2 regions of the Methylocystis borbori genome follow, and region 2 is predicted to be linked to the other one. Evidence: riboswitches for the same ligand, from Rfam matches in the RefSeq annotation. Region 2 holds a riboswitch; the other holds the start of a gene.
The links. A riboswitch is a leader RNA that binds a small molecule or an ion and turns the genes downstream of it on or off. The one in region 2 is predicted to bind cobalamin.
Positions count from the first base shown of each region.

Region 1 (15,202 bases), on a different contig from region 2:
CCTTGATCTCAATATATTGGGCGATCATCGGCGTCGCGCGCGCTTGCGCCTTATCGTCAGGCTTTGGGGCGAGAGGGGGCGCGGCGTGCTTCATGGCGGGCCAGTTTAGCGACGCGGAAGGCAGGACGCCACGCAGCGGCCGCCTTAGGATGTGGACGACATTGGCCCGCAAGCATATATTTTGGCAGGAAAGAATATTTCTACGATTATTATGGGAGTAATTTGATGATTGCGTTTCCCCTTCGCCGCGTCATTATCGTCGGCTCGATAGCCGGTTGCCTTTGTTCCTCGGCTTTCGCGGTCGAACGGGTGAAACCTGAATCGCCATCGCCCTGGCAGGTGTCCCCGCCAGCCTTCTCGAAAGAGAAACAGCGCAACAATATTAGCGGCGTCGCTTGCGCGACGGACGCGCCGGATTTCTGTCTCGTCGTCACGGATGAGGGGAACGAGGCCGCTTTCATTCGCCTTACTGAGGGAAAATTAGAGGGCGTCGGGACGCCTTTTCCGCTGCCCGTCGCTTCCAAGGAATTCGACGCGGAAGGCGCAACGACGGATGGAAAATTTTTCTACGTCGTCGGATCCCATTCGGTGAAACGGAAAAGCTGCGACGACCATCCGGCCAATCGTGTCGTGCTGCGCTTCGCCGTCGACCGCGAGCAACGGCAACCGGGGCCAATAAAACCCAGTGGCGACTTGTGGGGAATCCTCGAGAACCTGCCGGAATTCGCCGGTCACGCCGGATCGCGCGCTTGCTTGGGGGACGATCCGCCCAAGCAGCGCCACGATCTCTCCGGCAGGCAGGGCGTGAACATCGAGGGCGTCGCGGCGAAGGATGGCCGGCTTTATTTCGGAATGCGCGGACCGGCGATCAAAGGCGCGGCTTTGGTCGTCGGCGTGGACGCAAAGGCGCTATTCGATGGCGGCGACGCAAAGCCCAGCGTCAGCCGGCTCGCCGTTGGCGAAAAACGCGCCATTCGCGACCTGACGGCGGCCGGAGCTGACTTATTGGCGCTCGTGGGGCCCGACGACGACGAGCGTAATTGCAGCTATTCCATCTTCCGCATTGAGAGCGTTGGGCAAGGCGCCGTCGGAGCCCGCGAACTCGCAGTTCTAAATCTCGATAACGCGCCTCTGAGCGAGGAAAGCGAGCCCATCAAGCCGGAAGCGATCACGCTGCTCGACGCGAATTCTTCCCGCTACCGGCTGCTTGTGCTCTCCGACGGCGGAGAAGACGGCGCGCCGCTTGTTTTCGACATTCCGCGATAGAGGGCGCTCCAGTGCAGAGTCATTGAAATATAAAAAGGCCCCGGAAGAACGCGTCTTCCGGGGCTCTTTCTTTTTGCGCCTAACGCCACAGCGCGAGAAGGATGATGATCGGGAGCGGCACCCCGAGCATCCACAGCAAGATTGAACGTCCCATTTCGACCTCCATAATACTAGAATCGCGTGAGATAGGCGAAGCCGACATTTTCATCCCGGTGACGCCCGCCGAGCTCCGCCCCGGCCCAAGCCGCGGCCGCCCCCGCCAGCATGGCCGTCGCCGACAGGAAGGCGAGCAGGATGCCGGTCTTGCGCGCCTTATCGGCGGCTTCCTTCGCCTGCGCGTGGTCCTCGCGCAACCGCTCGGCGGTGAGCGTCACCCGACTCTCGGCGTCGGTCGGCGACAGTCCGGCCCCCGAGGCAAGGACATTGACGAGATAGTTGCGGTCTGCGCCGCTGATCTCCCCCGTGGCGACGCCGCGCGCGATGATGCGCCGCACGACTTGACGCGGATAATCGCTAAGAGCAATCGCCCGCCCTTCGGCGTCGCGCATATTCAAATCGCCGTCGCCGCGCAGCAGGAAGTCGACGCGTTCGTCAAGCGGCGTCGCCACAAGAGACGCCGGCGTCGAACCCGGCCGCGCGCTTTCCATCGCCGCGACGGCGGCGCCGCCCTTTGCGACCTGAAAGATCGACGCGCCTGCAATCAGCGCCAACACCACCATCGACGCCGCCCACAGCACGAGGCCATGCACGCCGTCGCGCATTTCGACTTCCTCTTGCGAGACCTCGCCCGAGCGCCGACGCATGCGCCCGGCGATATAGCCGCCGGCCGCAAAGCTCGAGACGGTCACCCACAGCGCCCATAAAGTGAGCACGATGAAATGCGTCGCGGGCGATGCGCCTTCATAAGGCGACGCCAACGACAGGCCGATGGCGGAGCCGAACGCGCCGAGGACGAATGAGATCGCGCCCGCGACGACGGCGCCGGCGATGATGGCCGCCCAATCCATATTAGTGGAGCGGGCGGAGACCGCGGCCTCATCGGGCACGATAGCGACCGGCTCAGCGCGCGCGGCCATGGGCTCGCGTCCTGTATAGACATAATCGGTCATGGCGCGCTCCTTTAGCGAAGCCCAAGGAACGACAGAATGGCCATGACGACGACGATGAGTCCGACGAGATAAATGATACTGTTCATTGAAACCTCCCTGCTTCGAGTCATGCTGACTCCGGGCCGCAAGAACGCGGCGGCATGGCGTTTAAACTCTCCCCTGACGGCAATGTTCCGCCTGGGACGCGAGCGATAATGTCAAATTGGTCAGGCCGTCGCGGCGCGACGCGCGCTTTTTCCGGACCGCTTGTGAAGGCGCCCCGGCTCCGGTTATGTTGTTATGTTGCAGCGCAGCAGAAAAGGCGGGAGCATGGTCAAGGACGCGGCCGAAGGAGATCACGGGCTGGAGATTTCCGACAAGGAGGCGCTGCTTTTTCACTCGCGCGGCCGGCCCGGCAAGCTCGCGGTCGTCGCCTCCAAGCCGATGGCGACGCAGCGCGATCTCTCGCTCGCCTATTCGCCGGGCGTCGCCGCGCCGGTGCGCGCCATCGCCCAGGACCCGTCCACCGCCTATGACTATACGACGCGCGGCAATATGGTCGCCGTCATCACCAATGGCACGGCGATTCTGGGACTCGGCGACCTCGGCGCGCTTGCCGCGAAGCCGGTGATGGAAGGCAAGGCGGCGCTGTTCAAGCGCTTCGCCGACATCGATTCGATCGATCTCGAAATAGATACGAAGGAAGTCGACGAATTCGTCAACGCCGTGCGTTATCTCGGGCCGTCCTTCGGCGGCGTCAATCTCGAAGACATCAAGGCCCCGGAATGTTTCATCATCGAGGAGCGCTTGCGGGATCTCATGGACATTCCCGTCTTCCATGACGATCAGCACGGCACGGCGATCATCTCCGCCGCCGGCCTCGTCAATGCGTTGCAGCTCACCGGCCGCGACATCGGCAAGGCGAAGCTCGTCTGCAACGGCGCCGGCGCCGCCGGCATCGCCTGCCTCGATCTCGCCAAGGCGCTCGGCTTCGATCCGCGCAATGTCATTCTCTGCGACACCAAGGGCGTCGTCTATCGCGGCCGTGCGGAGGGCATGAATCAGTGGAAGAGCGCCCACGCCTCGGACACGCAGGCGCGCACGCTCGCCGAGGCGCTGGAGGGCGCCGATATTTTCTACGGCCTTTCCGTCAAGGGCGCGCTCACCCCGCAGATGCTCAAGAATATGGCGGATAATCCGATCGTCTTCGCCATGGCCAATCCCGACCCGGAGATCACCCCCGAGGAAGCGCGCGCCGCCCGCCCGGACGTGATCATCGCGACGGGGCGCTCGGACTATCCCAACCAGATCAACAACGTCCTGGGCTTTCCCTATATTTTCCGCGGCGCGCTCGACGTGCGCGCCAAGACGATCAATATGGAGATGAAGATCGCCGCGGCGAAGGCGCTCGCAGATCTCGCGCGCGAGGACGTGCCGGACGAAGTCGCCAACGCCTATCGCGGCGCGCGGCCGCGCTTCGGCCGCGACTATCTCATCCCCGCCCCCTTCGACCCGCGCCTCATCTCGGTCGTGCCGCCCGCCGTCGCCATCGCCGCCATGGAAACGGGCGTCGCGCGCAGGCCCATCGTCGATATGGGAGCCTATCGCGACGAACTCTCCGCGCGGCGCGATCCGATCGCGGGACTGATGCAGACGATTCACGAGCGCGTGCGGCGCGATCCCAAGCGCGTCGTCTTCGCGGAGGGCGAGGAGGAGCAGGTGATCCGCGCCGCGCTCGCTTTCGTTCATCAGGGTTTCGGCCGCGCCGTGCTCGTCGGCCGCGAGGATCGCGTCAAGGAGACGGCGGCGAACGCCGGATTGGAGCTTCCCTCCGGAATCGAAATCCACAACGCCAAGCTCTCCCGCCGCAATTCCGTCTATGCGCAATTCCTGTTCGAACGCCTGCAGCGCAAGGGCTTTCTCTTTCGCGACTGCCAGCGTCTCATCAATCAGGACCGCAATCATTTCGCCGCCGCCATGGTGGCGCAGGGCGACGCCGACGCCATGGTCACGGGCGCGACGCGCCATTTCTCCCACGCGCTCGAAGACGTGCGCCGCGTCGTCGATCAAAAGCCCGGCCATCGCGTCATCGGCGCGTCGCTGATTCTCGCGCATGGGCGCATCGTCGTCGTCGCCGACACGGCGATCACGGAGTTGCCCGAGCCCGAGGAGCTCGCCGAGATCGCGATCGAGGCGGCGGGCGTCGCGCGCCGAATTGGGCTCGAACCGCGCGTCGCCATGCTCGCCTTCTCGACTTTCGGCTATCCGCCGGGCGAGCGCACGGAGCGCGTGCACCGGGCGGTGGGGGTGCTCGACCGGCGCCGCGTCGACTTCGAATATGAGGGCGAGATGGGCGCCGACATCGCCCTCAATAAGGAGCTGATGAGCGCCTATCCCTTCTCCCGCCTGACCGACACGGCCAATGTGCTTGTCATGCCGGCGTTTCATTCCGCAGCTATTTCGACAAAAATGTTACAGGAACTCGGCGGGGCGACGGTGCTCGGGCCCCTCATCGTCGGACTCGACAAACCGATCCAAATCGTCCAACTCGGCGCGACGGACGCGGAAATCGTCAATATGGCGGCGCTCGCCGCTTTCGGCGTTGGAGGATAACGCGCGCCCTCCCCTTGACGGATGGGTCGCGCCGCAGGCGCGGGATCGGGCGAACCCTGCGTCGCCGGTCCCCGCCCCCACCCGCACGGCTTCGCCGCGCGACCTCCCCCCTCAAGGGGGAGGCGATCTCACATGAAGCAAGAGACTGACGCTAATGAACATTACGATGATCGGTTCGGGTTATGTGGGTCTTGTCTCCGGCGCCTGTTTCGCCGATTTTGGACATAAGGTCATTTGCGTCGACGCCGACGCCGGCAAGATCGAGCGCCTGCAGCGCGGCGAAATTCCCATTTACGAACCTGGCCTCGACGAACTCGTCGCCAATAATGTCAAGCAGGAGCGCCTCTCCTTCACCACCGACCTCGCGCCGGCGGTCAAGAGCGCCGACGCCGTCTTCATCGCCGTGGGCACGCCCTCGCGCCGCGGCGACGGCCACGCCGACCTCTCCTTCGTCTACGCCGCCGCGCAGACCATCGCCGGCGCGCTCGACGGCTTCACCGTCATCGTCAATAAATCGACCGTTCCCGTCGGCACGGGCGACGAGGTCGAGCGCATCATTCGCGAGGTGAATCCGAAGGCGGATTTCGCCGTCGTCTCCAATCCCGAATTTCTGCGCGAAGGCGCCGCGATCGAGGATTTCAAGCGCCCCGACCGCGTGGTCATCGGCATCGAAGACCCGCGCGCCCGCGAAGTGATGGAGGAAGTCTACCGGCCGCTGTCGCTCAACGCGCCGCCGCTGCTTTTCGTCGGCCGCCGCACGTCGGAGCTCACCAAATATGCGGCGAACGCCTTTCTCGCGACCAAGATCACCTTCATCAATGAAGTCGCCGATCTATGCGAAAAGGTCGGCGCCGACGTGCAGGAGGTCGCGCGCGGCATCGGCCTCGACAAGCGCATCGGCGGGAAATTCCTGCATGCCGGGCCGGGCTATGGCGGCTCCTGCTTTCCCAAGGATACGCTGGCGCTGATCAAGACCGGCCAGGACGAAGGCGCGAGCCTGCGCATCGTCGAGACGGTCGTCGCTGTGAACGACGCGCGCAAGCGCGCCATGGCGCGCAAAGTGATCAATGCGCTCGGCGGCTCGGTGCGCGGCAAGAAGATCGCCTTGCTGGGCCTCGCCTTCAAGCCCAACACCGATGACATGCGCGACGCGCCCTCGCTCGCCATCGTCGCCTCGCTCGCGGGCGACGGCGCGCAGGTGCACGCCTATGATCCAGAGAGCATGGAGCAGGCGCGCCCGCTGATGCCGGAAGTCACCTTCCATGACGACGCCTATTCGGCGTTGGAGGGCGCCGACGCGCTCGCCATCGTCACCGAATGGGACGCCTTCCGCGCGCTCGATCTCGAACGGGTGAAGACGCTGCTGAAACAGCCGATCATCGTCGATCTGCGCAACATCTATCGCCCCGCCGAGGCGCGCAAGCATGGCTTCACTTATGTGAGCGTCGGACGAAAGTAAGCGCGTTCTCCGCCGAGACGAGCGCCTCGACAAAGAAAACAGCGCCCCGCCCCGCCGGCGCGCGCCGAATGATCGGTTATTCGATCAAATGGTTCGGATGTCATTCCCGACGCTTCGCGTTAGCGAAGCGATCGGGAATCCAGAACTAGGGCCCGCATCTGATCGACTCTGATTCCCGGTCAGGCCTTCAGCCTGCCGGGAATGACACGGCAAGCGAACGGAAATCAATAAGCGCTGCGCCGCCTATTGCGCCGCGAGCTTGATCTCGGGATAGCTGCACTTCTCGTCGCTCTTCTTGTCGACATGAAGATGCGACGGCGGCTCGACGAAAGGAATGCCGAGCGTGTTCCAGACATCGACCATCGCCTCGACGAGATAGGCGATATGCGCATGGGTATGGCGCGGCGTCGGCGTGACGCGCAGCCGCTCCGAGCCTTTCGCCACCGTCGGATAATTGATCGGCTGGATATAGATGGAATGGCGTTCGAGCAGCAGATCGCTCGCCGCCTTGGTGAGCTCAGCGTCGCGCACCATCACCGGCACGATATGCGAGCCATTGTCGAGCAGCGGCAGGCCGGCGGCGGCGAGCGCATGTTTGGTGATATGCGCCGCGCGCTGATGCGCCGCGCGCAGATCCGGCCGGCTCTTCAGCATGCGCACGGCGGCGCAGGCCGCCGCGGCGACCGCCGGCGGCAGCGCGGTGGTGAAGATGAAGGAAGCGGCGTAGGAGCGGATCGCGTCAATCACCGCCGCGTCGCCCGCGATATAGCCGCCCATGGTGCCGAAGCCCTTGGCGAGCGTGCCCTCGATCACGTCGACGCGATCCATCACGCCTTCGCGCTCGCAGACGCCGCCGCCGCGCGCGCCATACATGCCGACCGCATGCACTTCGTCGACATAGGTCATGGCGCCGTAACGCTCGGCGAGCGCGACGATCTCGGCGACCGGCGCGATATTGCCGTTCATCGAATAGAGGCTCTCGAAGAGGACGAGCTTGGGCCGGTCGCCGGCTTCGCGCAGCAGTTCTTCGAGGTGATCGAGATCGTTGTGGCGGAAGATTTTCTTTTCGGCGCGCGAGCGCTTCACGCCCTCGATCATCGAATTGTGATTGGAGGCGTCGGAAAGAATGACGCAATTGGGCAGGAGATCGGCGATGGTTGAAATCGCCGCGAGATTGGAGATCCAGCCCGAGGTGAAGACGAGCGCGGCTTCCTTGCCATGCAGATCCGCAAGCTCGCGCTCAAGCTCGACGATGGCATGGGTGGTGCCGGAGATGTTGCGCGTGCCGCCGGCGCCCGCGCCGACCTTGCCCGCCGTCTCGATCATGGCGGCGATCACCTCGGGGTGCTGGCCCATGCCGAGATAGTCGTTGGAGCACCAGATGGTGACGGGTTCGATCGAGCCGTCGTCGCGATGCCAGTTGGCGAGGGGAAAATTTTCGACGTCGCGCTCCAAATGCGCGAAAACGCGGTAGCGGCGCTCGTCCTTCAGACGGGAGACGGCGGCCTCGAAATAACGCCGATAGACCATTCTCGAACCCTTTGATCCAGCTTGTCCATCAGCTCCCCGGCGCGGCCCCGTCCTGCCAGCCGACTAGTTTGGACGATTTCTTACATAGCCTATCCCGCACCGGAATGCGAGTGGCCGAATGACGCGGTCGGGCGTGTTTTTCCGCACGGCGGCGGACCACTGGCGGCGCCGGAAATGGCGCCAAAAGGAGGAGCGCGGCCATGCTGACCAAGGGAGAGGAATTCGACGCCGCGACCGGCGCGCCGCGAAGCTGGAACGAGACAATTTTTCTCTGTTCAGCCTTTCGTCGACTGCGTTTTTCGCGGCCGCTCGTTCCGGGGCGTCGACTTCGTCGCATGCAAATTCGAGCGCTGCCGTTTCATTAAGGACAATCTCGGCGGCGCCTGCGTTTTCGACGATTGCCGCCTCGTCGAATGCGCCTTCGAGAATTGCGAGATCGCGCCCGATGCCCGTAAGGATCGCGAAGCGGTCTTTACGCGTTCGCGCTTCTATGGCTGCGCGAAGTCGGGCGGCCGCGGATTCGAGAACGTCGCAATCGCGTGAGATTTTTGAATGACCGTCGCCGCGCCTTTGCGCTAACTTGAGAGCCTGCGAGAACGACATGACGGCGATCAAGCTCTACACGAAGAAAGGCGACCGAGGCGAGACGAGTCTCTTTTCGGGGCGGCGCGCGGCGAAATCCGATCCGCGCGTCGCGGCGGTCGGCGATCTCGACGAGTTGTCGGCGAGCCTCGGGCTTGCGCGCGTCGCCTTTCCTTGCGCCAATGATTCGCTGCGCCGCAGTCAGCAGGCGCTCTACCGCATCAGCGCGCTCGTCAGCGCGGAGGGCCGAAAGATTGATCTCGCGTTCGAGGGCGCCGAGGTCGACGCGCTCGAAGCCGAAATCGACCGCGCGAGCGCGGCGCTGCCGCCGCTGCGGGATTTCATCTATCCGGGAGAAGGCGAAGCGAGCGGGCGCCTGCATATGGCGCGCGCCATCGCCCGGCGCGCCGAGCGCAGCATCGCCGCGCTCGAAGAGCCGCCGGCGCCCGAGAACGCGCTCGCCTATCTCAATCGCCTGAGCGATCTCCTGTTTGCGCTCGCGCGGCAAGCGGACCAGCAAAGCGGGCGCGACGAAAGCCTTCTGTCTTCCTGAAGCCTGCGGCGCGCGCCCGCTCAATGCGCCTCGGCGATATTCGACAGCGCCACATCGGCGCGCCAGACCCTTGTTCCCTCCGATGTCGCTTCATAGACGCAAGCGCCGATGGCTTCGCCGACATCGGTGTGAAGGCCGGCGCATGTCTGCGGCCGCCCGCCTTCCGGCGCCGCGACGACGATGCAATCGGTTCCCGTGCCGGTCGCGGCCGCTTCGTCCGGGCGCCCGCGCGACTCCAGGATCGCCGCGGTGCGCGCCTGCGCGACGATCGACACGGCTTCGACGAAAGCGCCGGTCGAAAGCGGCCGGGAAAGATGAACGAGCGTATTGATCGTGCCAACGCGCCGCGCGGCGCCGTGTCGGCGCGTTCCAACCCTTTCGGCGTTGGAGAGGCCGACCGTCGTCACGCAGGTCGCGGCGATGTCGCCGACTTGGGATCGCGCGAGATGATGGCGCCTGACATCGCGCGCGGTCATGAAGGCCGCCGCCTCCGCGAGGCCTTTCGACGCGAGCCTCTCTTTCAGAAAGGCGACAGGATCGACGTCTGGCGAAAGATCGGCGTCGCGGACTTCGAGCCAGGCGATTTCCCGCAGATATTGGAAGCCCGGTCTGGCGATCGACCAGCCGAGCGTTCGATGGATGTCGTCAAAGCGAATGACGAGAAAGGGCGGCGCGCAGTCGAGCGCGAAGGGCGGCTTCATGCGAGGATGCGAAATTCCGAAAGGCGGCGGGCGCAGAACGCGCGCGCCGCTCTCTCGTTCAGGCCGCGCGCGGCGCGAACGCCGCCGGCGCCTTGCGATCGGCGAGGACGCCGCCTGCCGCCTTCGCGGTCATGAGCCCCACGAAAGCGCATAGATTGACGAAGAAGATCCAGGAGACGACCGGCGCCGTGACATGCTCGACGCCGGGGCCCGTCGCGGCCGTAGCGGCGAGAATGAGGCCTTCGTAGACGACGAAAGCGGCGAGGAAGGAAGCGACGCCGCCGGCGATTCCATCAAAGCGGCGCGCGAGCAGACCCGCCGTCTCGCAGGAAAGAAGCGCGATGACGCCGAGGCCGGCGCCCCAGGCAAGCGTGCTCGCGTCTGTCGGATAATGCTGGAAGAGGAAGCCGACGGACTGATTGGCGAGCCAGACCGCGCCCGTCAGCAGCAGCGCCGCGCGACGCTTAGAGGTGAGCGCCGCAACAGTGGCGAAGCCCGCAAGCGGGATGGCGCAGGCGAGCGCGAAGCTCGAGAGAACGCTTGCAACGATGAGCGTTATCGCCCAAAGCGCGAAGCGACGCTCGGGCGAGAGGGCGGAAAGCGTAAATGTCATGAGAAGTCTCCTTTCGGTTTGACGCCGGCGCGGGCCGGCTTTTCGCCCCGCGTCTCGCGGGAATCGAAACGGGGAAAAACGTCATGCATGGGTGAAGCGGCTCGCGGAGCGATCGATGGCGTCGGGCTCGTGAAGCCCGAGCCAGCGCGCGCGCAGCTTGTCCCAAAGCGCGAGGCGCGACCAATCCGGTTCTTTCAGAAACCTGTCGGTCTTCGGCTCAAGAAACGGGTTGGGGAGCAGCACGGTGATCTGCTGTTCGCCGGCGCCGTTGAACAGCTGCAATCCCCAGGACATGGGAACGCAAGTGGAGCCGAGGCGGCGATAAAGTTCGGCGCGCGAGGTGCGCCTGAGTCTCGCAAGTTCGGGAGAGGTCGGACGATTGCGCGGTCCCTTATTCTCGCCGATGCAGACATGAAAATGCGTGACGCCGAAAGCGACGGTGAGATAGCCGTCGAGCAGCCTGATGCGCGTCGGCGGACGCTCGGCGTGAATTTCCCACGCCGCGCCCTGAATGATCGGCCCGAAGACGATTTCGCTCCAGTGATTTTCGAAAAGGTCGCGAAAGAGTTCTTCGAGGCTCGCCGTGTCTAGCGGCAGGGAGAAGACATCGAGCGCCGCGCCGTCGGCTTCGACGATTCGCTGGGGCGCTCTTTCGACAACTTCGGTCATGGCGATGCGCTTTCTATTTGTCGTGAACCTATCGACTCCGATGCGGGAGCGTTTTGAACGCTCCCGCATCGCGTGACGCGCGATCGCGCCGTCTTAGAACGACACTTTGATCGATCCGCGGAGCATCCGCGGCGCGCCGATCACGTTGTAATTATACCCGGGCAGATTCCATCCCACCTGCATCGGATTGGTATAGGGCACGGAATAGCCGCCGGGATGGGAGGCGTCGAAAGCCTGCGGCCCCAATCCGCCGGTGATGAAGTAGGTTTTGTCGAAGAGATTGCTCACATTGAGCTGCGCCGTCACCTTTAACTGGTCGACGTTGAACTCATAAGCGCCAAAGACGCCGACGATCCCATAGCCCGGCGTCGACTGGCCATAGATATAAGTTCCATCATTGGCGTAATGATAGAAGGGAAGATATCCGGTGTAATCATATCGCGCGCCCAGTCTCAGGCCTTTCAGATCGCCCGCCTTGAATTCGTATGCTGAAGACAACGAGCCGACGTTGCGCGGAACGAAGGGGATGGGCGATCCGACAGCCGGGACCCCGAGGTAAGTCGGATTGGATTTGGTGGTGAGCGCGTCGGTGTTGGCGTAGGCGAGGTTTACGCTCCAGCCGGGCAAGAGTTCGCCCTGGATGTCGAGTTCCGGGCCCTGCGAGCGCCCTTCGCCAATGACCATCACATGGTTGAAGTCGTTCGGGATTCCGATTGGAATATTCGTCTTGACCAGATGGTAGTAGGACGCCGTCGCCTGAAGCTTCCCGTCGAGCAAGGAAAACTTGACGCCTCCCTCGGTTTGCACGCCGGCGCTCGGGGGCGTCGGATCATTCGTGCCCAAGACCAGTTTGCCGTTGTAATTCGGGCTGTAGGACTCGGCGTAATTCCCATAGAAGCTCACCCATTCGAGCGGCCGCCATAAAAGCCCGACGCGCGGCGTCACTCGCTGATTGACGAGTTGCGACCTCGTCGTGATCGTGTCGAAGTTGCAGGGGATCAGCAGTCCCGCAAACGCATTGTCGGAATACGGGCCGCAGAACTTTGAGTTGTCCGAGGCTCCTGTTCTGCTGTTGATATATTGATAGCGCGCGCCGCCGAGCACGGTGACGCCATAAGGCAGCTTGATCTGATCCTGCAGATAGACGCCCAGATTGTCGGCGTATTGCTCGGTCGCGTTGTAGGGCACAAGGCCGAAGGCGGGGGTCGGAAGCTGCGGCGCCCCGAACAGGACGTCTGAGCTATTGTTCAGAGCGAGCAGATTCTGGCCTCTGAAATTGTAACGGTAATAGTCCACGCCCGAGAGCAGCGTGTGATTGAGATAGTCGCTGGTTTTGAAATGCCCGACGAGGTTGACCGTCGTCGCATATTCCGCCTGCCTGTTGTCCGACGGATAGGCGCCCCAGTTCAGCGTGACATTGTTGGGCGACGGGAAGGAGAAGCAGGACGTGCTCCCGGGCGTGATGCAGTCCGCGATGGAGCCGAAGCCGCCATTGTCCGCCCAATCGTTGCGCAACAACTGCATGAAGGCGGTCTGCTGGATCGACCAGTCCTTATTGAAGTCGTGATGCCAGGTGAGCTCGGTGAAGTTCTGCTGTTCATTGTAGGGCGACTTCGGACCCCAGTTGAAGCTGCGTCCGAGCCAAAGAGGGGTGAACATGCCGAAATACGGCACGAAAAACATGTCCTGATTGAAATTGTTCTGCTGGAATTGAGACGACGCTCTAACCCAGGTGCTCGCGTCGATGTTCCACCTCACGACAGGGTTGATCATCAAATTTCTGTTATAGCCGAACGCGCGGAACGACCCGTCGTTCTCGTAGGACATGACGAAGCGATAAAGCAGATCCTTGTTTGAGGTCAGCGGCCCTGTCGCGTCGATCGTGGTACGGTAGGATGAGTAGCTGCCAATCTGCTGCTGCAGCGAGAAAGCCGGCTTGTCCAATGGCTGCTTCGTGTTGATGTTGACGATGCCGCCGGGCTCCACCGCGCCATAGAGGATGGCGGCCGGGCCTTTCAGCACTTCGACGCTCTCGACACTGGCCATTTCGACATTGCTGGCGCCCGCGAAGGCAAGGCCGAAACTGTCGACCCGGAAACCGTCGCGAAAATAATTCTGCGTCGGAAAGCCGCGAAGAATGATCTGGCGGAACGAATTCCCCAGCGCCGCGTCGCCGCCGCCCGAGAAGGCGACGCCGCTGACGTTCTTCAACGCCTGGTCGAGCGTGATGGCCTGCTGGTCCTCGAGCATCCGGCGCGTGACCATTTTCGTCGTGACCGGCGTGTCCATCACCGGCGCATTGACCTTGGTCCCGAGCGATTCGATCGGCGCGGCGTAGGAATGGGGATCGTTGCAAATTCCGTCGGCGCATATTTGCCCGTTGTTTCCGGGCCCGATCTCCGTCCCATTATTGCCGACGCTCGCCGGCTCGCCGCCGGCGCGATCGACATCCGGCTTCGGCGCGCCGATTTCAATGATTGGAAGCGTTTCCTGGCCGAGAGCGGGCGATGCGAAAGTTGCAATGAGAACGCAGGGCAGGATGGGCGCGCGAAGGCGCAGGCCGCCTTTCGGGGCTGTCGGGCATTGGGATTTCATGAGTATGGACTCGCAGCGAACGTGGGCCGTCACTGCGAAAGGTCTCGGCCCGTCGCGCCTAGTTCAGGCGAAGGGCTTCGGCCGCATCGGTGCACCCCGCCCGACGCTTTCGCGCGTGACCACGAAGCGACGGCAGGTCTCCTGGCTCGCGGGTTGTCGCCTCGGACCGCCTTCCCAGAGCCTTATTGCTCCAGTGGCTGAATGGTCGTCGGCTCGCCGCTTACAGTTGCGGGGGCAGCCGCGGAATCGCACGCTTGTCAGCGCGCTCACCGCATTCCCTTTTGATCCCGTTAGGAACCGTCTTCGCGAAATAGAACGCCCATCGCGGCGCCTGTCAAGAGGTCGCGACGATCGGCGCTTCGATTATGAAGGAGCGTTGCAATCACGCCGCGAGCGCGTCGAGCACGCGCGCCCAGGAGCGCGTTCCCTTGTGAAAGGACGTGTAGGAATATTTTTCATTCGGCGAATGAATGCGGTCGTCGTCAAGCGCGAAGCCGATCATCAGCGCATCCATATTGAGATCGCGCTTGAAGGCGCCGACGATCGGAATCGAGCCGCCGCAGCCGACAAGCGCCGCCTCCTTGCCCCATTCCTGTTCGAGCGCGCGGCGCGCGCGATTGAGCGCCTCCGAGCCGAAGGGCAATTGCAGCGCGCCCGACGCGCCATGCGAAATGAATTCGGCCTTTGCGTCCGTCGGCAGTCGCTCGCGCACGAAGGCACGGAAACTCTCCATCACCGCCTTCGGGTCCTGCTTGCCGACGAGACGGAAGGAAAATTTGGCGGAAGCCTGCGCCGGCAGCACGGTCTTCGCGCCCGCGCCGGTATAGCCGCCAATGATTCCATTCACGTCGCAAGTGGGGCGCGCCCAGATCTGTTCGATGACCCCGCGGCCTGGCTCGCCGCCGACGCGGGTGAGGCCGATGCCCGAAAGAAACGCCTTCTCGTCGAAATCGAGATTGCGCCATTGTTCGGCGATGTCTTCGGGAAGCTCCGGCACGCCGGCGTAGAATCCCGGCAGCGTCACCTTGCCTTCTTCATCGTGCAGATCGGCGATGATCTTCGCCAGCACATGAATGGGATTGAGCACCGGGCCGCCGAACATGCCGGAATGCAGATCGTGGCTCGGCCCTCTGACGATCACTTCCTCCTGCGCGAGCCCGCGCAGCATGACGGTGATCGCTGGCGTCGCCGAGTTCCACATGCCGGTGTCGCAAACAAGCGCGAGATCGGCGGCGGAGAGTTCGTCCTTATGCGCGGCGAGAAAAGCGGGAAGCGAAGGCGAACCCGTCTCCTCCTCGCCCTCGAACAAAAAAGTGACGTTGCAGGGCAGGCCGCCATTCGCTTCATATGCGCGGCAGGCTTCGAGAAAGGTCATGAGCTGGCCCTTATCGTCCGAGGCGCCGCGCGCGACGATGTCCTGGCCTTCCTTGCGCTCGGCGAGACGCGGCGCGAAGGGTTCGCTCTCCCATAAGTCCAGCGGGTCCGGCGGCTGCACGTCGTAATGGCCGTAAAAGAGCACATGCGGCGCATCCT
Region 1 is NZ_JAZHYN010000032.1:20,785-35,986, reverse strand. Features, by position in the region: gene mutS (DNA mismatch repair protein MutS) at 1-94, opposite strand, end outside; gene V3H18_RS11385 (DUF3616 domain-containing protein) at 226-1,266, shown strand; gene V3H18_RS11380 (hypothetical protein) at 1,437-2,375, opposite strand; gene V3H18_RS11375 (NADP-dependent malic enzyme) at 2,685-4,967, shown strand; gene V3H18_RS11370 (UDP-glucose dehydrogenase family protein) at 5,122-6,426, shown strand; gene hemA (5-aminolevulinate synthase) at 6,670-7,956, opposite strand; gene V3H18_RS16705 (hypothetical protein) at 8,020-8,559, opposite strand; gene V3H18_RS11355 (cob(I)yrinic acid a,c-diamide adenosyltransferase) at 8,558-9,091, shown strand; gene V3H18_RS11350 (adenosylcobinamide amidohydrolase) at 9,112-9,792, opposite strand; gene V3H18_RS11345 (hypothetical protein) at 9,851-10,405, opposite strand; gene V3H18_RS11340 (DUF7676 family protein) at 10,487-11,074, opposite strand; gene V3H18_RS11335 (TonB-dependent siderophore receptor) at 11,168-13,669, opposite strand; cobalamin riboswitch at 13,784-13,986, opposite strand; gene V3H18_RS11330 (M20/M25/M40 family metallo-hydrolase) at 14,052-15,202, opposite strand, start outside.
Region 1: linked by a shared signal. The riboswitch ahead of V3H18_RS11335 (TonB-dependent siderophore receptor) and the one ahead of V3H18_RS14435 (CbtB domain-containing protein) in region 2 are both predicted to bind cobalamin.

Region 2 (15,202 bases):
GCGCTCGAAGGCGCGCCCATGCAGCGAGAGAAGCGCGCAATCCTGCTGGCTCCATTTGAGCCGCGCCGCCGCGAGCGAAAAGGCCGATGGCGCCGGGATGCAGAAAATCTCCTCATGCACGACATGACGCGAAAGGAGATCGCCGACGCCATAGAAAAACGGATCGCCAGAAGCGAGCACGACGATCGGCGTGCCGCGCCGCGCGAGAATATCGGGCAGCGCGTCGGTCAAAGGCGAGGGCCATTGCAGGCGTTCGGCTTTCGTCTCGACCATGGCGAGATGGCGCGCGCCGCCGACGATCAGCGAAGCCTCCGCGATCAGCGCGCGCGCCGCCGGCGCCAAGGCTCCTTCGCCGTCTTCGCCAATGCCGATCAGCGACAGCCAGGGCGCTTTCATGTCGCCTGCCGCGACGTATAGACCCAGTCGCGCGCCCCTTTGCGGGCAATGCGCCGCGTGCCGCTTGCGCCGATGACGACAAGCGTCGACATATCCACTCTGTCGCCTTCGGCCGCGTCGAGCCGCGTCAGGATGATTTCCTCATTCTCGCGGCCGACGGACTTGGCGAGGCCGACGAAGGTCTCTCCCGGCAGATGCCGGCGCAGCAAGGCGAAGGCGTCATTGATGCGCGTCGGCCGCGCGCGCGAAGCGGGATTATAAAGCGCGATGACGAAATCGCCCTGCGCCGCATGTTGAAGGCGCTTCTCGACCGTCTCCCAGGGCTTCAGATTGTCGGAGAGCGAGATCGCGCAAAAATCATGGCCGAGCGGCGCGCCGAGCCGCGCCGCCGCCGCCTGCATGGCGGAGACGCCCGGCAAAACGCGAATGTCGAGATCGCGCCATTCGCGCGCGCCCTGATCGACGGCCTCGAAGATCGCCGACGCCATGGCGAAAACGCCTGGATCGCCGCCCGAGACCACGGCGACGATGCGCCCCTGCGCCGCGCGCGTCAGCGCCTCCCGGGCGCGCTCGATCTCGACGCGATTGTCGCTTGCAAGCCGCGTCTGGCCGGTGCGCTCGGGCACGCGCGCGACATAGGGCGCATAGCCAATGACGTCCTGAGCTTCTTCCAGCGCCGCCTGCGCCTCGCCTGTCAGCCAGCGCGCGTCGGCGGGGCCGAGGCCGACGACATACAGCCGGCCGCTCATGGCCGGCGCCCTCGACCGGGCACGAGCGCCATGGAGAAATAAGGCGCCTCGTCGTCGCGCTTGTCGACGAAGCGCATGATCTTCTCGCCGGGCATGGCGCCGCGTTCGACATAGATCGCCCGTTCGATGACCCCTGCGCGGGTCATGGCGCGCCGCAGCTTGGCGAAATTGCCGCCGAGCTTCATCACCACGGCGGCGTCGGTCGCCGCGAGCCGCTGCGCAAGAATGTCTTCGTCGAGCGTCGCCGGCAGGACGGTGAGAATGTCGTCGCCCCAGGCCATGGGCTGGCGCGCGGCCGCGAAACATCCCGACATGCCGGAGACGCCGGCGCAAATCTCGATGCGAAAGCGCGCGTCGAGCCGCGCGAACATATGCATGAAGGAGCCGTAGAGCAGCGGATCGCCCTCGCAGAGCAGCGTCACGTCGCGGCCCTGTTCGAGAATAGCGCGAATGCGCCGCACGCTCTCTTCGTAAAATTCGCGAAGCGCCTGGGCATATTCGGGATTGTCGAAAGGAATTTCGGTCGTCACCGGATAAAGCAGCGCAATCTCCTCGCAGCGCGGGGCGAGATAAGGCGCGGCGATGGCGCGCGCATGGCTGGCGCGTCCCTCTTTGGCGAAGAAGGCGACGACCTTGGCTTCGCCGATGAGACGCGCGGCCTTCACCGTCACGAGTTCGGGATCGCCGGGCCCGAGCCCGACGCCAATGAGCGCACCGAGCGCGGCGGCGCCTTCATGCAGAGCGTCGGCGCGCGCGTTCATTCCGTTTCGCTCGCCAGCGCGTTGACGGCCGCAGCGGCCATGGCGCTGCCGCCTTTGCGGCCTTTGACGATGATGAAGGGGATGCGGCCATAGTCGCGCAGCGCCTCCTTCGATTCCGCCGCGCCGACGAAGCCGACCGGCATGCCGATAATCGCCGCGGGCGGCGCGGCCCCTTCCTCGATCATTTCGAGCAGCCGATAGAGCGCCGTCGGGGCGTTGCCGACGGCGACGAGCGCGCCGTCGAGCCGGTTGCGCCAGAGTTCCAGCGCGGCGGCGCTACGCGTATTGCCGATTTCGGCGGCGAGCGTCGGCACGCTGGGTTCCAGCAGCGTGCAGACGACGGGGTTTTCCGCAGGCAGCCGCGAACGCGTGACGCCATGCGCCACCATGTTCGAATCGCACAGGATCGGCGCGCCATTGCGCAGCGCGCCGCGCGCCGCGGCGACGAAGTCGGCCGAGAATTCTATGTCGTCCGCCAATTCCACCATGCCGCAGGCATGGATCATGCGGACCGCGATCTTTTCCTGCTCCGGCGCGAAGCGCGCAAGATTAGCCTCGGCGCGAATGGTCGCGAAGGAGCGCGCATAAATCGCGGCGCCGTCGTGGATATAGTCGAAGCGCCGCGTCATGACGTCCGCTCCGCCGCGCGCGCGGCAAGCTCGTGAAGCACGGCGTCGAAGGTGAGCGCGCTTGTACGCGGCGCGCCGCCCGCTTCGCCGTTTTCAATGAGATCGAAGCCATTCTCGGTCACGACGAGCGTGATTGGCGCCGCAGCGGGATGCGCGCAGCCCTTGGCGCAGCCGGAAAGATGCAGGACGACGCCGTCGGCGCCGCCGAGGCGCCGCGCGAGCGGCGCAAGCCGGCTCGCATAAGCGCGCGTTTCGCCAAGCGCCTGCTCGCATTCCGGCGCGCCGGGGCAGGCGACGACGGCGAGCCTTTCGTCGCCCGCCGATGTGATGAAGTCGAGGCGTTCCGCACGCGCGATGATTCTTCGCGCCGCTCCTTCGTCGGGCGTCGGGATCAGCAGGGCGCGCCAGGGCGTGAGGCGCAATTCATTCATGCCGTCGCCCGCTGCGAGTTCGGCGATGATGGCGAGTTCGCGCGCCCGCCAACGCCCGAAGGGCGCGGCGACGCCGGCGTAGGCGACCCCGCCATTGCGCTGCGCCCCATAAATCTGCGCGGGAGGCGTCGGCGGGCGCACAGCGGCGCCTCTTTTAAAGGAGAGCCCGGCGAGGCGCGGCATCGCCTCCGCGCCAAGCGTTTCGACAAGCGCGCCGACGCGGCGGAAGACATATGCATGAGCGGCGCGCAATTCGATGAAGGCGCGCGCGAGGCGGAGCGCCGACGCCATCGCTTCTTCCGGCTCAACGAAGGCGGCCAAATCCGGCGCGCCGGCGAGGCGGATCGCGACGCGGCCGTCCTTCGTCGCCTCGATGCGAATATCGGCCTCGGCGCCCGCGAGCGACAGCGCGCCGCCGTCGTCGATGAGAAAAAGAAATTTCGTCGGCAGGGCGCTGAGTCGCGGATCGCTCTGTAACGCCGTCGCGAGGCGGACGGCCATTGCATTGGCGTCGAAAGCCGCCGTGGCGTCGAGGCCCGCGAGCGGCGAAGCGATAATATTGGCGACGCGCTCCGCGTCCGCGTCTGGCGCAAGCAGGCCGATCGCGTCGAGGCGCCGCTGGGCTTCGAAGAGCGTCGCTTCGCTCATGCCGCGCAATTGCCATTGCGCACGCTGCGAGAGATCAATGAGCCCATTGCCGCAGCTTTCCGCGATCCGTGCGATCTCGCGCGCCTGCGCGGCGCTCATATGCGAGCCGATCGCCTTGGCGCGGATCAAGAGGCCGTCGCCGCTCTGCATGGGCGCATGGGCGCCGGGGCACCAGCCCTTGATTTCAGGCCTCAGTTGCAAGGCGGCTCCCTTCTTGCTCGCTCGCTTTGCCCAGAAGCGCGCGGACGCTGTTGCGCCGCGTGCGCCACAGGCCGCGCGCGAGCGCCTCGGAAAAAACGTAAGCGATGGCCTCCTGCGCGCGCGGGTTCTCGCGCGTCAAAAAATCGCGGATAGAGTCGTCGCCGAGCGTCGCCGCGAAGGCGAGATCGAATTGCGCATCGCTGACGAGTCCGCTCGTCGCGGCGAAGGCGTAAAGATTGTCAATCGTCTCGGCGATTTCGCCGGCGCCGCGATGGCCGTGGCGCATCTGGCCCTTGAGCCATTGCGGATTGGCGAGGCGCATGCGCAGCACGCGCGCGATCTCTTGCTTCAGCGCGCGGGCGCGCAAGCGTTCGGGGCGCGTCGCGTCGAGATGCACAAGCTCGGCCGCGCCGCCGAGCATGGCGTTGGCGGCGGCGAAGCCGCCCTCGAAATCGGCGAAGGCCGGGCCGGTGAGAACATCGACCTCCGCCATGTCCTGCACATGCAGATGCGCGTCGGCGCGGGCCACTTGCGCGCTGAAGGCGTCGAGCGCCGGCGCGCTTTCGCCCGCGCGCCCATAGGCGTGGCCGGCGGCGGCGAGATAGGCGCGGCCAAGATCGTCGCGGCTCGACCAGTCGCTGCTTGTAACGCGCGCGCTCACGCCAAGGCCATAGACGCCGTCGGCGGCGCCGAAGACGCGGCGAAGGTCCTCGGCTTCCGCCAACGGATTGAACGCCGCTTCTTCGTCGAGCGCGGCGACGGCGCGCACCGCGTCGTCGAAGAGCGCGATGAGACCCGGAAACATGTCGCGGAAAAGCCCCGAGACCTGCAGCGTCACGTCGACGCGCGGAAAGTCGAGCCGCGCCTGTGGCAGGATCTCGAAGCCGATGACGCGCGCGCTCGCCGTCTCCCAGCGCGGCGCGACGCCGAGCAGCGCGAGCGCCTGCGCGAAATCCTCGCCGCCGGTGCGGATGGTCGCGCTGCCCCAGAGATCGACCATGACATGGCGCGGATAGTCGCCATGGCTTTGCGCATGGCGCGTCATCACTTCCGCCGCCGCGCGCCGGCCAATGTCATAGGCCGTCTGCGTCGGCGCATGGCGCGGGTCGATGCAATAGAGATTGCGGCCCGTCGGCAGAACGTCGGCGCGCGCACGCGAGGGCGCGCCGGCGGGGCCGGGCTCGACGAAGCGCCCCGCGAGCGCGGCGAGCAGCGCCGAGCATTCGGCGCGCGCGCAGGCGTCGCGCATGGGATCTGGGTCGCTGCGCCCAAAGACATGCAGCCCGTCGCCGATGCGCATTTCCTTCAGGTCGCACATGAAGGCGTCGAGCCGCGTCAGCGTCTCGGCGATGTCGGCCTCTCGCGAGACGCCGCATTCGGCGGCGAGGCCGCTGCATTCGGCTTCGTCGATGATCGCGCCGGCGATGAGTCTGGCGCGGCGCGCGTCGAGCGCATTCGCGGTCGCATATTCGTCGAGCAGCGTTTCGATCTTCGCGGCGGCGTCGAAAAGCCCGGCGTCAACCAGCGGCGGCGTCAGATGGCCGATGGTCACGGCGCCTGTGCGGCGCTTCGCCTGCGCCGCTTCGCCGGGATCGTTGACGATGAAGGGATAGACGAGCGGCGTCGGCCCCAGCACGGCTTCCGGCGCGCAGCTTTCCGAGAGCATCACGGATTTGCCGGGCAGCCATTCGAGCGTGCCATGCGCGCCGAGATGAATGAGCGCGTCGATCTTTCGCGCGTGGCGCAACCAGAGATAGAAGGCGACATAGGCGTGGCGCGGCGCGCGCTGAATATCGTGATAGGTCTCATAGCGCTCCGCGCGCGCGCCGCGATCCGGCTGCAGCGCGATGACGAGCCCGCCGGATTCGATGCAGGAGAAGCGAAAGGCGCCGCCTTCGACGCTCGGATCGTCCTGCGGCGCCCCCCAGGCTTCGTTGACGCTTTCGACGAAGGCGGCGGGGAGGGTGGCGAGCAGCGCGAGATAGTCGTCGAGAGAGAAACTGACGACGAATGTCCCATCTTCCAGATGACGCAACAAGGATAACGCGCTCTCCCCTCTCCCGCTTCCGGCGAAGCCGGGTCGGGTGAGGGCCCTCATCCGTCGCCACTGCGTGGCGACACCTTCTCCCGCAAGCGAGAGAAGGATGGCGCGCTCAGAGTCAGCGCCAACATCATATCCCGCCTCTTGCAGCGCCTCGATAATCTCATACGCGCTCGCCTCGGCGTCGAGGCCGATGGCGTAGCCGCCGCGCCCGCGGCGGGCGGGATAGTCGGAGAGAATGAGCGCGAGGCTTTTCTCGGCGTTGGGCTTGCGCCGCAGCCGCGCCCAATTCATCGCGAGATCGGCGACGTAAGCGATGCGCGAACATTCCGGCGCATGGCGCGTTTCGCTGAATTCCGTCGCGAGTCGAAGCGGCGATTCCTCCTTGAAGGAAATGGCGCGAGTGAAGATGCGCCCGTCGACTTCCGGCAGCACGACATTCATCGCGAGATCGGCGCCATTGGCGCCGCGCATGGAGGCGGCCCAGGCCGCGCGCGAAGAGGTGGCGAGCGCGATCTGCAACACCGGCGCGTCGGCGCGGTCGAGCGCGCTTCCCCCGTCGCGACGCGCCGAAAAGGCGGTGGCGTTGAGAATGACGTCGGGCGCAAAAGCGTCGAGCGACCGCGCGACGAAACTTTCGCTCTCCGCGTCCTTCAGGCTGGCGACATAAAGCGCCTCGACGCAAAAGCCGCGTTCGGCGAGCGCGTCGGCAAGCGCGAGGATCGGCGCGACATCGTCGGCAAGATAAAGCGCGCGGTAGAAAACGATGGTCGCGCGCAGCGTTCCGCCCGTGCGACAGGCGCCGTCAAAGCGCCCCGCATTGGCGACGGGAACGCTCTCGCGCCACGGCGCCTCAAAGCCCCCCAGCGTCGCGGCGTAGCCGAGGAACGCGCGCAGATTGTCCGGCCCGCCATGCTGGAAAAAGCGCCAGATGCGCGCGAGCGCGCCCGCTTCAAGCGTCGAGGCTTGCGCGAGACGCGCGTCGCCATGCGCGTCGCCCGGAACAATGGCGAGCGCGACGCCGCGAGTCCGCGCGAGCGCCTGCAATTCGTCGACGCCATAGGCCCAATAGTCCTTGCCGCCGAGAAGGCGTACGACAATGAGCTTCGCCTGGCGCGCCACGGCGTCGAGATAGAGATCGACGGAGTAGGGGTGCTTCAATTGCGCCAGCGACGCGCAGCGCAGGCTCGGAAGATTGGCGGCGTCCTGCTCATAAAGACGCGCAAGCAGGCGCAGCTCCGAATCCGAAAAGGACAGAAACAAAATATCGGCCGGCGTCTGCCCAAGATCGACCGCCGCGTCGGCGTCGTCGAGACCATGGAGATCGCGCGGGAGGAGATGCATGGCGGATCACGGCTGCGACAGCATGGCGATGACGGCGTCGCGATCGATGCCCTTCTCGCCGATGACGACAAGACGGCTGGCGCGCGCTTCGCCCGGCTTCCAGGCGCGGTCGAAATGATGCTGCACGCGCGCGCCGACGCCCTGCACCAGCAGGCGCATCGGCTTGCCGGCGACCTCGATGAATCCTTTGACCCGCAGCACGTCATGCGCGCGCGCCGCGCCAATGATCCTCTCGATCAGCGCCGTCGGCTCGACGATCGCCGGCAGGGCGACGACGAAACTGTCGAAATCGTCGTGATCGTGGCCGGGCTCCAAATCATGATGCGAGGGACGATTGGCGATGTCGCTCTCCGCCGCGGCGTTGAGGCCGAGCAGGATGAGCGGATCGACGCGGCCCTCGCGCGCGCGCACCACTTTCGCGGCCTCGCGCGCGCCCTCCGCGAGACGCGCGGTCACCGCGCGCTCTTCGTCGGCGTCAAGTAGATCCGTCTTGTTGAGGATGATGAGATCGGCGCAGAGAAGCTGATCCTCGAACACTTCTTCGAGCGGATTGTCGTGGTCGATCGTTTGCGTCTCTTCACGTTCTTGCGCGATCGCGTCGAGATTGTCGGCGAAACGCCCTTCCGCTACCGCCTTGCCGTCGATGACGGCGATGACGCCGTCGACGGTGAGCTTCGAGCGGATCGCCGGCCAGTCGAAGGCTTTGACGAGCGGCTTGGGCAACGCGAGGCCCGAGGTCTCGATGATGATGTGATCGGGGCGTTTCTCATGCGCGAGCAGCGCCTCGATCGCGGGGATGAAATCGTCGGCGACCGTGCAGCATAGACAGCCATTGGCGAGTTCGACGATATTTTCCTCGGGACAATTTTCGACGCCGCAGGCGCGCAATATTTCCCCGTCGACTCCAATGTCGCCGAATTCATTGATGACGAGCGCGAGGCGCCGGTCCTTGGCGTTCTCCAGCACATGGCGGATCAGCGTCGTCTTGCCGGCGCCGAGAAAGCCGGTGACGATCGTCGTCGGGATTTTGGCGGCGCTCATCAGGCTTCCTCTTCGCGCGACAAAAGCCGCCAGATAAGGCCGGCGAAAACGCCGGCGAGCGTCCAGCTCGCGGCCTGTACCGCGAGCGAAGAGGCGGCGAAGCGCGCGGCGAGTTCGGCCGGGACGGCGCTGTCGGGCGTCGCGGGCTGCGGCGCGAAAAAATGCGGCAGGGCGATCAGCGCGACGCCTATGAGCGTGGCGGCGATTCCATCGAGTCGCAGCAGCGCATAAAGTCCGGCGCCGGTAGAGGCCGCCGTGGCGAACCACCAGATCTGCCGTCCCGTGAGATCGGTCTCCGCCATGCCCGGAAGCTGCGGCGCGAGGCCGAGACTCGTCGCGAGCCCCGTCGCCGCGAAGGCGCAGGCGGCCCACAGCGCAGCGCGGCGCGGGCCGATCCTTTCGCCGGAGAGAAGCATGGCGGCGATGAGGATCAACGCATAGCCGATCGAGACGGCGATGGTCGCGACGCTCGTCGCGGCGGTTCGGCGCAAGCCTTCGAAAGCGGGCGCGGCCTCTGCGGCGCTTTCATGCGCGTGCTGCGCCGTCTCATAGACTTCGGCCGCGAGAATGAGCGGCGTCGTCGTCAGATGCTGCAGGGCCGCGACAGCAAGCCCCGCAATCAATCCGGCGACGAGGCCGGTCGCCAAAACGCGCGCGATCACGCGTGATTCGGCTTAGTGACAGGGAAAGGAGAGGGCGTGGCGCGTATCATGCGCCGCCTCATGCACGCTTTCGGGATAGGCGAAGCCGGCGAGCCAGACGAGGCCGACGCCGAGAAACAGCGCGACGACGGACGCTTTCAGCGCTTCGGCCTTGGAAGGCGCGAGCGCGGCGGAAGTAGCGAATGATTTGGCGTTCATAATCTGTCTCCCTGCCGCCCCGCCGGCGGCGCTGCGATGCGTGTGGCGAAAATCGCCGCGACGGCAGGTCTCCTGGCTCCCGGGTCCCAGGTCCGCGCCGCCTTCCCAAGCGCGCTCTTTCAAGCCTATCGCTCAGTGGCGGATGGCGCGGGCCTCGCCGGCTACAGTTGCGGGGGCAGCCGCGGAAATGTCGAAAAAGACTCGCCGCGTTCCCTCTTCGCCTTCTTGCGAAGGACCGTCGCGATTAGTCATATGCGCGCGTCATGCCGCCGTCAAACGGGTAAAGGAGCGCGCGATGGCCGAACCGAATGAAGACGAAGAAGCGCGCCGCCATCGCGAGAAGATGGAGAAGCGCAAGGCCGTTCAGGACGCCGAGGTCGCGAGCAAGACCATTACGCGCAAGGGCCTGCTCATGGTCCATACCGGCGCCGGCAAGGGCAAGTCGACGGCGGCTTTCGGCCTCGTCTTGCGCGCGCTTGGCCATGGCTGGAAGGTCGGCGTCGTGCAATTCGGCAAGGGCCAATGGCGCAGCGGCGAGCGCGACATGCTCGAAAAGCTCGGAAACGTCTCCTGGCATACGCTCGGCGAGGGCTTCACCTGGGAGACCCAGGACCGCGCCCGCGACGAGGCGGCGGCGCGGCGCGCCTGGGACAAGGCCTTAGAGCTTATGGACGACCCCGAAATCCGGCTGCTCGCGCTCGACGAATTGAACATCGCGCTGCGCTACGAGCATCTGCCGCTTGCGGAAGTGCTCGCCGCGCTCACGGGGCGGCGCGACGATCTCAACGTTGTCGTCACCGGGCGCAACGCCAAGCCGGAACTGATCGCCTGCGCCGATCTCGTGACGGAAATGACGCTGGTGAAGCACCATTTCGCCGCCGGCGTCAAAGCGCAGGAGGGGATTGAGTTTTAGGAGCGGATGCCGCTGGAACGGAACGGCCACCAAAAAGAGGCCGACGCCCGGTCTTGGCCGGAGGCGTCGGCTCCTGTCTCGATCCATGGCGTAACCGCTGGACCGCCCTACACGAAAAACCGGAGGCGATAAAACCCCCGGCAAGTCGTTGCAGGGGTCGTCTTACTGAATCATCTTGGAAGTGCGGCCCACGCCTTCGCCTTCCATGCCCTGGCGGTTGCCCGTGCCGTTGGTTCCCTCGGGAGAGATCCAGTCCGGAACCCATGTCAGAGCGACGACGACGAAAGCCACGAAGGCGGCGACCCAAAGAAGCATCTTACCGATATCGCCGGAGCTGTGAACGTTGACGGCCATGCGATTTCCCCCTGTTCTTGATTTTAGCTGAATGCTTGCCGCATCGTGGTTAGCCTAGCTTGTTTCAACGCGGATGGCAATGCGTTCATTGAGGGGGTTTAAAAGGAGTCAAAACTGGATATTTTTTAAATGAAAACATTATGTTGACATGCGACAACTGGTCGCGGCCACATGAAATTTCGCGCCGCAAAAATCGATGCCTTTGCCTAAATTCGCGCCGCTTCGCCGACCGCCGCTCCAGCATCGTCGAGAGCGGGCGAAACGGCCGCGCCGAGCCGGCGCTTTTTGGCCCCTTGCCGGCCCGCGGCGCTTCGCCTATAAGCGCCGCCATCCCACAGGCGAGGGTTCATGCGGCGTCTGCCTCAAGACGTCGTTCCGGTGGCCGGCTTCCGGCCTCTCAAATTCCCTTTCGCCGCGGCTCAACCGGAGAAACGACAATGGCGCTTCCTGATTTCACCATGCGCGGCCTTCTTGAGGCCGGCGCCCATTTCGGCCACCAGTCGCACCGCTGGAACCCGAAAATGGCCCCCTTTATCTTCGGGGCGCGCAACAACATCCATATCATCGATCTCGCGCAGACGGTGCCGTTGCTGCATCAGGCGCTTAAAGTGGTGTCCGACACCGTCGCCAAGGGCGGCCGCGTGCTTTTCGTCGGCACCAAGCGCCAGGCGCAGGATGAGATCGCCGACGCCGCCAAGCGCAGCGCGCAATATTACATCAACTCCCGCTGGCTCGGCGGCACGCTGACGAATTGGAAGACGATTTCCGGCTCGATCAACCGCTTGCGCAAGCTCGACGATCAGCTCTCGGCCGGCGGCGCGGGCGTCACCAAGAAAGAGCGCCTGCTGCTCACCCGCGAGCGCGACAAGCTCGAGCGCGCGCTCGGCGGCATTAAGGACATGGGCGGCACGCCGGACCTTATTTTCGTGATCGACACGAATAAGGAGCAGCTGGCGATCAAGGAGGCGAACCGCCTCAAGATCCCGGTCGTCGCCGTGCTCGACACCAATTGCGATCCCGACGGGGTGTCGCATCCGATCCCCGGCAATGACGACGCCGGCCGCGCCATCGCGCTTTATTGCGACCTCATCGCCAAGGCGGCGCTCGACGGCATTTCGCGCGGCCAGGGGGCGCTGGGCGTCGACATGGGCGCGGCGGAGACGCCGGAGGCCGAGCCGGCGCTCGAGGGGCGCCCGGTCATCCGCGAGGATTTGCGCACGGCCGAGGAGATCGCCGTCGAGGCCGCAACCGCGGATGCGGAAGCGCCGAGCGAGGCTTTCGAACTCCTGTCGGCGCCGCGCGGCGCGCCCGACGATCTCGCCAAGCTTCACGGCCTCGGCCCGCAGCTCATCAAGAAACTGAACGACGCCGGCGTCTATCATTATTGGCAGATCGCGGCGATGACCCCGGCCGATGTGGAAAAGCTCGACGCCGAATTGAAGCTCAATGGCCGCATCGCGCGCGACGGTTGGGTGGATCAGGCGAAGTCCCTGCTCGCGGCCTGATCCGCCCGTCACGTTCACAAATTAAGACGCGCGCGCCGGTCCGATGGGCCGGCGCCGTCGCATGATCCCTAGAAAAGGAATTTCGACCATGGCTACGATCACCGCCGCCCTTGTGAAGGAACTGCGCGAGAGCACCGGCGCCGGCATGATGGATTGCAAGGCCGCGCTCACCCAGACCGACGGCGATTTCGAAGCGGCCGTCGACTGGCTGCGTAAGAAAGGCCTCTCGAAGGCGGCGAAGAAAGCCGACCGCGTCGCCGCCGAGGGCCTCGTCGCGGCGCTGACGGGCGACAAGACCGGCGTCGTCGTCGAAGTCAATTCCGAGACGGATTTCGTCGCCCGCAACGCCGACTTCCAGACGCTCGTGAAGAACGTCGCCGAGGTGGCGCTCCAAAGCGGCAAGACCGACGTCGAGGCGCTCGGCGCGGAAGCCTATCCCGGCGGCGGCTCGGTGGCGGAGGCGATCACCAACGCCATCGCCGCCATCGGCGAAAATCTCACGCTGCGCCGCGCCGCGTCCTTGAGCGTCGAGGACGGCGTCGTCGGCCGCTATGTGCATGCGCAGGTCGTCGACGGCCAGGGCAAGATCGCGGTGATCGTCGCGCTCGAATCGAAGGGCGACAAGGAGGTGCTCGCCGCGCTCGCGCGCCAGCTCGCGATGCATGTCGCGTCCGCCAATCCGCTGGCGCTCGACGCTTCCGGCCTCGATCCCGCGACGGTCGAGCGCGAGAAGAAGCTCCTCGCCGAGAAGAACGCCGGCAAGCCCGAGAACGTGCTTCAGAAGATCGTCGAATCCGGCATCAAGACCTACGCCAAGGAGGTTTGCCTGCTCGATCAGGTCTCGAACCATCCCGATCATAACGCCAAGACGGTCGCGCAGGCGGTGAAGGAGCTGGAAGGCAAGGCGGGCGCGCCGATCGCCATTAAAGGCTTCAAGCGCTATGCGCTGGGCGAGGGCATCGAAAAGGCGACGAGCGACTTCGCCGCCGAGGTCGCCGCCGCCGCGAAGGGGTAATCTACCTCCCTTTCGTTCGATATCGTCCCGGGTCGCCAAAGCGGCCCGGGTTTTTTGCGCGCGGTTGCGCCTGAAACATTCGTCGGCGCGGGGCGTTTAGACTCGAGCGTTTTCGCTTAGAGCAGGTTCCGAAAAAGTTGACAGACTTTTTCGATAAGAACTTGCTCCAGCCTATTAATTTGGCGCGATTTCTTATCGATCAGACGATCTCGACTGATCGGAAAGCGCGCTAATTGGCGGAGACCGAGCAGACGGAGCGACGCATGCGCAGCAAAAAAAACGCCGCAGATGACATCCTTCGCGGACCTCGCGCAGAGAGCTTCGCGAAAGCCACGGCTTCGATGCTCGGATTTGCCGACTCGCCGAGCGGACGGCCGTTGTCCGACCCTCGGCGTCTCCACCCCAAGCCCCCCTTCGAGAAACAGACGCAGCCCTGGCCTGGCCTCGCCGGCCAAATGACGCCGCGTCCCGATCACGGAGAGGACAGTTACAAGGGCTCCGGAAGATTGCTTGGCCGCAAGGCGCTCATCACCGGCGGCGACAGCGGCATTGGCCGGGCGACCGCCATCGCCTTCGCGCGCGAAGGAGCGGATGTCGCGCTCAACTATCTTCCGGAAGAAGAGGCCGACGCCGAAGAGGTCATGGATTTGATGGGCGAAGCCGGCGTCAAGACGACGGCGATCCCTGGCGACATCCGCGACGAGGCGTTTTGCATAAGGCTCGTCGAAGACGCGGCGCGGGACCTTGGCGGCCTCGATATTCTGGTCAATAACGCCGCGCGCCAGCAGGCGCGCGAATCGATCCTCGACATTACGACGGATGACCTCGACTGGACCTTCCGCACCAATCTCTATGCTCTGTTCTGGATCACCAAGGCTGCGGTTCCCCACTTGCGGCCGGGCTCCGCGATCATCAATACGAGCTCCATCGTGGCGTTCGATCCGTCGCCGCATCTTCTCGATTATTCGGCGACGAAGGCGGCGATTCTCAATTTCAGCAAATGCCTCGCCAAGCAGCTCGCCGAGCGGGGGATCCGCGTCAACGCCGTCGCGCCGGGACCGTTCTGGACGGCGCTGCAGCCGAGCGGCGGGCAGTTTCCCGACCATCTCACGAAGTTCGGCCACGACACGCCCTTGGGGCGTCCGGGCCAGCCCGCCGAGATCGCGCCGCTTTACGTGCTTCTCGCCTCGAACGAGGCGAGCTTCTGCACAGGTCAAGTCTTCGGCGCGACGGGTGGCGAGGCGGGTCCCTAACGCTGGTCCACTTGCGGCGGCGGCGCGCCGTTCGTATGAAGGTCGCGCCCCGCCTCAGCCAGCGAGATTCGCCAGATGTCAGACCACGCTCCGACGCGACGTTACAGGCGCGTGGTCGTCAAACTGTCCGGCGAGGCCCTCCAGGGTTCCGCGCCGCATGGGCTCGACGCCGCGACGCTGGCCCGCATTGCCGCCGATCTCGCGAACGCCGCCGCGGCCGGGCATGAAATCGCCGTCGTCGTCGGCGGCGGCAATTTCTTTCGCGGCATCAAGGGCGCCGACAGCGGCATAGAGCGGGCGCGGGCCGACTCGATCGGCATGCTCGCCACCGTCATGAACGGGCTCGCGCTGGAGCAGGCGGTCGAAGGGCAGGGGCGCGCCGCGCGCTGCCTCTCCGCCGTGCCGATGCCTTCGGTGTGCGAATCCTTCTCGCGCCGCGCCGCCCTGCATCACCTCGACAAGGGCCGCGTCGTCATCGCGGCGGGCGGCACCGGCAATCCGTTCTTCACGACGGACACCGGCGCCGTGCTCCGCGCGGCGGAGCTTTCGGCCGACGCGGTGCTGAAGGCGACGCAAGTCGACGGCGTCTACACCGCCGATCCTAAGCGCGATTCCAGCGCGACCCGCTACGAGCGCCTCACCCATGACGAGGCCATCGCCAAAAATCTCGCGGTGATGGATACGGCGGCCTTCGCCCTTGCGCGGGAGAATAAGATTCCGATCATCGTCTTCTCCATCGCCGAGGAGGGCGCGATCGCAGGGGCGCTCGCCGGGACGTCCCGCGCGACGCTGGTCGCGCCTTAAGCCGCCTTTTCGCGCCCGGCGAAAAACATGTCACAATGCGCGGCGCGGGCGGGAGGAACGCCGGCGCCCGCCGGGGCGAACGCATCATTGGCCGCTTTGCCAGGCCAAGCCTGAAAGAATAAAAAGCTCGAGCCGCGCCGCTATTCTTAAAAAAGCGGCGGCTTGCGAAGGATGGGTTGCACACATCATGGCGGAAATTTTCGACCTAGCGGATTTAAAGCGCCGCATGCAGGGCGCGCTCGCGACGCTCAAGCACG
Region 2 is NZ_JAZHYN010000055.1:1,139-16,340, forward strand. Features, by position in the region: gene cbiE (precorrin-6y C5,15-methyltransferase (decarboxylating) subunit CbiE) at 1-396, opposite strand, end outside; gene cobJ (precorrin-3B C(17)-methyltransferase) at 393-1,145, opposite strand; gene V3H18_RS14405 (precorrin-2 C(20)-methyltransferase) at 1,142-1,906, opposite strand; gene V3H18_RS14410 (precorrin-8X methylmutase) at 1,903-2,535, opposite strand; gene cobG (precorrin-3B synthase) at 2,532-3,815, opposite strand; gene cobN (cobaltochelatase subunit CobN) at 3,799-7,200, opposite strand; gene cobW (cobalamin biosynthesis protein CobW) at 7,207-8,241, opposite strand; gene V3H18_RS14430 (CbtA family protein) at 8,241-8,903, opposite strand; gene V3H18_RS14435 (CbtB domain-containing protein) at 8,916-9,101, opposite strand; cobalamin riboswitch at 9,147-9,356, opposite strand; gene cobO (cob(I)yrinic acid a,c-diamide adenosyltransferase) at 9,397-10,014, shown strand; gene V3H18_RS14445 (hypothetical protein) at 10,177-10,368, opposite strand; gene V3H18_RS14450 (30S ribosomal protein S2) at 10,806-11,873, shown strand; gene tsf (translation elongation factor Ts) at 11,962-12,888, shown strand; gene V3H18_RS14460 (SDR family oxidoreductase) at 13,152-14,141, shown strand; gene pyrH (UMP kinase) at 14,217-14,945, shown strand; gene frr (ribosome recycling factor) at 15,133-15,202, shown strand, end outside.